One region of the Microscilla marina ATCC 23134 genome, then DNA from elsewhere that is predicted to be linked to it. Evidence: riboswitches for the same ligand, from Rfam matches in the RefSeq annotation. Region 1 holds a riboswitch; each other region holds the start of a gene.

Region 1 (2,268 bases):
TCGTTGGTTTCCAGGTCGAGGTCGCAAGGTGTATGCAGCAACGAGCAAGAAGTAGCCACCATTACCCGGTCTTGTCCCAGCTTTTCAACCGCTTGGTTGATCATAGGCAAAGACTTGGTGAAGTCGTTTTTCCAGATATTGCGTCCATCTACCAAACCCAACGAAAGACTCACGTCAGGCTTGAGGTGGTCTAATACAGCCCCTAACTGGTTTACATCCCGTGCCAAATCAATGTGCAAGGCACAAGCGGGCAACTCACACGCCAAAGCGGTGTTTTGGCGCAAGCCTTCAAAATAAGTAGTAAGAATAATTTTTGCCTGAGGCACTTCTTTTTTAATGGTTTCGTAGGTAGTGCGCAATGCTTTTTGCTCTTCCTTGCTTAAATCCATCACCAAAAAAGGTTCGTCTATTTGTATCCAGTCAGCCCCTGCATCGCACAATTGACGCAGCAACTCTATATATACAGGCAAAAGGCGCTCAAGCAATGTAATCCGGTGAAAACCCTTCTCTTTTTCTTTGCCTAACAATAAAAACGACACTGGGCTAAGCAACACAGGTTTGGTATGAATACCCAGGGCTTTGCTCTCCAAAAACTCCCGCACTGGTTTGTCGTCGTACAAAGCAAACGTTTGACTTGCCGCAAACTCAGGCACCATATAGTGGTAGTTGGTGTCAAACCACTTGGTCATTTCCATGGCTATTACGTCATCATCGCCTTTTTGATACCCCCTTGCCATCGCAAAATACAAGTCGGTTTTGCTCAAAGCCTTGAGCGGTTGATAACGTTCAGGAATAACGCCAAAAGCGAGCACGGTGTCCAGTACTTGGTCGTAGTAAGAAAAATCGTTGGCAGGAATTAAGTCTACCCCTTGCTCTTGTTGGGTTTGCCAGTTAAAGGCGCGTTGCTCCTGCCCTACTTTGAGCAATTCGTCTACGGTAATTTTGCCTTTCCAATACTTTTCGCAGGCTTTTTTTAGTTCACGATGGGCACCAATACGCGGGTACCCCAAAATATTTGTAAACATAGGATGTGTAATTTGCAGAAATGGGCTTTAAACATACGCTATACTTTGGGTAAAGCCATTCCTTAGATGAACAAAAATACTTTCAATGCCTTTGTATTGGCTTTCGCAAATTTTTTGTGTCTAAAGAATGCTACAACCCTTGCCCCAAAGCCACACCCAAGATATCCAAGGTATCGCCATGTAGTAGGTATACAATAAGCCTTGCTTTGGCAGAAATTGCCCAGAGAGGTTTATCTAAGAGAGGTATCAGTCTTTAACATCACTTCAAAATCGCGAAAGCGTGTTATCTTGATAATAAGGCAAGTCTCCTGGCTTTTGGCATTCTTATCCCACCTTCCCGTTCACAGTCGAACAGTGGTGTTTGATAAATAACAGATAAGAACTCTTACGCCAATTTACAGTTGCGCGTCAGCTCGTGATTTTCACACGATTCCTTTTTAATTGCTGTTTCCAGCAAACCATTATTATGATTGATATTGAACTCATCTAAAGCTTATTTTTGCTTAGGATGGGTTCAGTTATAACAAAGAACTGGTACAAATGAAGGTAACTTTTTTGACAAAATAAAGCAATTGTTAACAAAAGTAGATGGAGGGTTTTTAATAAAATAGCGTATTTATACTAGAATTAAAGTGATTACCTGCGGTGAGCTCGTCACAGCAAGCTGCCCCGATGAATCGGGATTTATAAATAGACTCGGTTTTAGGATTTACAGGATTAGCTGAAGCAGAACTCAGCACAGCAAGCTGTAGCTTCGGTTGATTAATGTTGGTATTCAGACAATTAGTCAAAATCCATCCTCAAAACCATTTTTGTTTAAGTATACCTACTTGGCAGATTTCAAAAACCTGCCAAGTAGGAGTAGAATTACCTTATGAAATACAGTAGTAATAGTACTACTGCTTTACACTGTTCCATATATCGAGGTGCATCTTCCAAACTCCCTGTACTTTTTTCCACACTACCACATACTTGCCTTGCCACGACGATGCTTGTTTGCCTTGTCGCTGGGTTTTGCCTTTGTAATAGCCGTAGTCGTAAGCAGTGGTACCCACTATTTCTATTTTTTCGGGCATAAGTTTGTGCTCCAGGTGGGCTACTTGGGCATTAAAACTCCAATATTTGCGAATGGCTTCATGGCCTTGCATGATTTTGGTGCGATTGGGAAAAATAGACGCATCTTTAGTATAAAAGCTGACTATTTTTTCGGTGTCCTTGGCTACAAATGCCTTTGAAAAAGCCC
Region 2 (2,268 bases), on a different contig from region 1:
TCCGTTTGTTGTTGTTGTAGATACGCTTTTGGTTAAATGCGGCAAACTTGGTAAACCTGGCGTCTTTATTTTGAATTTCTTTCAGGCTTTTGGCGGCGCTTACATTGAGCCAAAAGTCGCCATTGTGGGCTTTGGCAAATACAGTTTCAAAGTCGAAGGGGTGACTACCACTGCCTGGGGTATTGTTCCAAAAATAAGCAGCTTGAGCATCTCTGATAAACTGCGCCATGTAGCTGCCCCCTTTGGCAGTATACCAGGTACCTTTAAAAGGCAAGCCACAAAGTACGCTGGGTTTTTTTTGTGCCTGGGCAGCTAGTTTTTTTACCCGGAGGTATTGGGCTTCTATAGCATCAAACTTTTCTGTAGCCAGTTTTTCTTTGTTATAAAACACGGCCAAAAACTTAAGCCATTCGGCACGTGCCAAGGGGTGTTGTTCCATCCAGCCTGAGTTTACTATCAAGCAGGTACTTTTGCCCATCACGGCTTGTTTTTTTTGATAACCAGCGGTATGTGTGCTACTCATGAGCACTATGTCGGGTTGCAATGATACAAGCAATTCTTGATTAAAATTACGCGAGCTGCCCAACTCTACTACTTTACCTTCTTTGATTCTTTTTTGCATCGAGGGCAAGCTTATCCAGGCATTGTTGGCGTTGCCCGTGATAAACTCCGTAAGCCCCAATACATCGGCAAGCGCCACGTGGGTGGTTGACAAAGTAACCATAGAGCGTACCGGAACATGGACTATTTGATGGGGCTTAAAACCCTTAGGTATTGGTTGCTGGTGGGGTACCAATACATACTGTAGGCTGTCGGTTTGGTCGGTAAATGCCTTGGTCACTGTGACTACCTTGTAGTGATCGTAATAATCTACTTTAAAGTTCTGGGCGTATTTGAGCGTGGTTTTGTCAAATAGTGGCTGAGAGGCATTGGTTTTTGTCGAGTCGCTCCTTTGGTCTTGTGGTTGGCGGTTGTTTGACTGGCAACTACTTAAAAACCAGACCATACACAAGCCATACAAAGCTTGCTTGAATATATACTTCATAAATGAACATGTTTTACCTTTCACCCGAAAGCAAATGAATGAAACCATTATTTTGGCAGGTTTTCTGACTTCCCAAAAGCAAGCTGCCTTCCCACCTAAAATGGCAGTGGCACCGGGGCTTACTTATTTTGTGTTGGGTTACAGCAGCGGGGACTGCTCAGGACTTACACCTGATTCCCTGTTGAGTGTCTGGTAAACTTGGTTTTGTGTACCAGATACAAAGAGCATGTATGCTCACCAAAAATTTGGGCAAATGTAGGCAAAAGCAATAAGCTTCGGGCAATGAATGGATAGTTTTTTGGTGCTAAGTGAGTTAGCTTTCTAAACGTCCTCCCTTTAGTCTTCGTGATTGGTTTTTAGGACGACGCGATTGATCGAGTGCTTGGTTGTCAGCGAGTATAAAACTTGTTGTTACAAGAATTTAGGGCTTTCTTATAAAATTTAAGGCTAAAAATTATTTTCTGTTTAATCGCTTGGTTATCAGTAAATAACAACATCACATCCGGATCGAATCGTTGCATAAACGTATTTCGAGGTTTTGACTTTTTATTCGTTTGTGGGGACACAAACGAAGGCGTCAGGAGGGAAGATGTACTTTTTTCAAACAAGTAACCAAGTGTTTCTCATTTTTTATAAGAAAGCCCTATACAAGGATTAGGGGTAGCAAACGTTAGTAAGCGAACAACTCTCACTAAAAAATAAATGATCATGTATCAAGTCCTGTTCAAAATCAAAGTAATTGTATTCGCTACTTGTTTGGTTACAGCATTGGCGCAAGCCCAACAAGCCCAAACCAAGCCTGAGGAAGTTGCCCCCAATATACAGGTAGAGGTTTTTCCTAACCCAAGCCCTACCCGCGTTTTTTCGGTCATCATCAAAGCAACCCAAAGCCAACCGTTCATTGTACAAGTACAAGATGCTTTGCAAAGAACAGTATACCAAAAAGCAGTGAAATCGGTATACGGGTTTTCGTTGCATACCTTGCGCCTTGATACGCGCCCCAAAGGTTGGTATTACCTGGTAATTACCAGTGCTAAGGGTAAGGTAATAAAGCGACTTAAGAGCCTGTAGTGACAGTATCAATACATTGATTCCATCTTGGGTAAAATTTGCCCAATTAATTCAGCGATTTTTAACAAAGTATGGCAATAAGGTTTGTTGTCAAACACATCACTAAGGAACATGTTCAAAATAAGTGTCGAGATTGAGGGCGTATACTCGAG
Region 3 (2,268 bases), on a different contig from region 1:
AAGTCACCTAACATAGAAAAAGAAGCCGATACTCCACCAGTAGTAGGGTCAGTAAGCAATGATATATAAGGAACTTTGGCTTCGGCAAGCAAAGCAAGCTTAGCCGATGTTTTGGCCATTTGCATCAACGAGTACCCTGCCTCCATCATGCGGGCGCCCCCCGATTTAGATACTACAATCAAAGGGTATTTTTTCTCACGGGCAAAATCTATAGCTCTTGATATTTTTTCACCAACAACCGAACCCATTGATCCTCCAATGAAGCCAAAATCCATGACTGCCAATACAATATTTTCCCCCTTCATTTTCCCATGACCAGTTCTTACGGCATCTTTCAATCCAGATTTATATTGTGACTGTTGAATACGTGTAGGGTAAGTCTTGGTGTCTGAAAAATCAAGCGGATCGCCAGACATCATATTTGCGTCCAGTTCGGTGAATTCATTTTTGTCAAAAAACACCTCAAAATATTCTTTAGAGCCTATTCTGGCGTGAAAATGACACTCTATGCAAGTATAAGCATTTTGCTTATGGTCGCGCGAGTTCATTACGTTTTTACATTTTGGACATTTGTACCAGTGCCCCTCAGGAGTTTCTTTTTTTGCTGAGGTAGGTGTAATAATCCCTTTTTTTTCTCTTTTATACCAAGCCATATTTTTGTTTTTTGGGGTAACAAGTGGTCAGAGGTACAAGCACAGGAGGGTATCTACCCTTATAGAAAAACCTGATGCTATGACTGGTCTGATGCATCAAATACTCTTTTTTCAGAGCATTTATTACCTGCTACCAATATCTGAAAACAGGTGTAGGCATTGATCTTTGTTAAAGTTAAAAGATGCCCGTTTCACCAAATTTTAAATGTAAATAACTGACTTATAAAGTTTTATAAATAAACCCGTTGTTATCAGGTTTGTGTTTTTTATGTAACTGACTTAAAATTAGTCGCCAAATTTAAATGTAAATAATCAATTTATGAAAGTTATGTAAGATTGTTCACCCAAAAAATGTGTGGCATACCTCCTAACTTCCAAGATATTGTACTTGTAGCTTGTGCTGATAATTATTTTGTTTTAGGTAAATTTTCCCGGATAGTTAATGGGTGTCTGTTTTCATCAATGGCCACAAATGTAAAATTACCCGAAATGGCTCGTTGTCGGGTTTCTTCGTACATGTGTTCCAAAAAAATATCTACTTGCACCCCCAGGCTGGTATTACCTACCTTGACTACCTTGCCTATTAGCTCTATGAATGAGCCTGCCGGAATGGGTTGTTTAAAGTCAACCCGGTCAGAACTTACCGTTACTACCTTAAGGCGGGTAAACCGAGTAGCTGTAATAAAGGCCACTTCATCCATAAGTTGTAAGGCGGTACCCCCAAACAAGGTGTCATAGTGGTTGGTGGTATTTGGAAAAACTGCCTTGAATATATGCGTTTCTGACTCTTCAATACGTTTTGTTAAATTTGTATCCATTTTAAATGATTGTTTTGGGGTAAAACCATCTTTTAGGAGAGAGTTACAAAGAGGGCAAAGCGCAACAAGGCTATGAATTTACTTTATAAAAAAGGTCATTCCATAGTTATTTTCCAAACGCCTCACACCCAACTCTAGCTCCCGAAAGTTAAGTATACTAACTATTACAAGGCAGGTCTACTGACTCGTTGCATACTCTTTGCGCCTTCCCATAAGTACGCATACTTACAGTGGCATTATGTGCAAAAAAGAGCTTTTACAACTTACAGTTGCGGGTACAGTGCTGGTTTTTCACCAGCTTCCCTTTTCGTTTGCCGTAGCAAAACCTTGTAAAGTGTGTTGAAAAAAAGAATCCGCAGCATTGAATACTGCGGAAACTAAAAAATAAAAATTCAGTAAAACCACGATGGTTAAAAGCTCCAACAGGGACAAGCTTTAAGCAACAAGTCGCAAGTCCTTAGATACCGATGAATATCGGTGCTACTCCCTATTTAACTACGTTGAGCTCATCACAGCAAGTTAGTTAAACAGGTAACTAACAAATTCATAGTATATTCATTAGATTATAAATTTGTTAGTTAGAAGTGGTTTTACTTGTGTTTTGAGACCTAAGCCCTTAGGCTTAGGCCAATGTAATTTTATCTTCTAAGTACACATCCTGAACAGCATTCAAAATGTCTACTCCTTCTGCTACAGGTCTTTGGAAAGCCTTACGCCCTAAGATCAAGCCACTTCCACCAGCACGTTTATTGATCACGGCAGTTTTTACTGCATCCGCCTTGTCGCTGTCTCCACCA

What was found. A riboswitch is a leader RNA that binds a small molecule or an ion and turns the genes downstream of it on or off. The one in region 1 is predicted to bind cobalamin.
Region 2: another riboswitch for cobalamin. It lies ahead of M23134_RS01810 (ABC transporter substrate-binding protein); the one in region 1 lies ahead of metE (5-methyltetrahydropteroyltriglutamate--homocysteine S-methyltransferase).
Region 3: another riboswitch for cobalamin. It lies ahead of M23134_RS03300 (acyl-CoA thioesterase); the one in region 1 lies ahead of metE (5-methyltetrahydropteroyltriglutamate--homocysteine S-methyltransferase).

The regions. Positions count from the first base shown of each region.
Region 1 covers NZ_AAWS01000020.1:68,085-70,352, reverse strand. Annotated here, with positions in the region: gene metE (5-methyltetrahydropteroyltriglutamate--homocysteine S-methyltransferase) at 1-1,025, opposite strand, end outside; cobalamin riboswitch at 1,307-1,504, opposite strand; gene M23134_RS19025 (YybH family protein) at 1,922-2,268, opposite strand, start outside.
Region 2 covers NZ_AAWS01000002.1:135,912-138,179, forward strand. Annotated here, with positions in the region: gene M23134_RS01810 (ABC transporter substrate-binding protein) at 1-1,045, opposite strand, end outside; cobalamin riboswitch at 1,083-1,276, opposite strand; gene M23134_RS01815 (T9SS type A sorting domain-containing protein) at 1,754-2,116, shown strand.
Region 3 covers NZ_AAWS01000003.1:165,031-167,298, forward strand. Annotated here, with positions in the region: gene accD (acetyl-CoA carboxylase, carboxyltransferase subunit beta) at 1-653, opposite strand, end outside; gene M23134_RS03300 (acyl-CoA thioesterase) at 1,061-1,471, opposite strand; cobalamin riboswitch at 1,625-1,816, opposite strand; gene M23134_RS03305 (class I fructose-bisphosphate aldolase) at 2,094-2,268, opposite strand, start outside.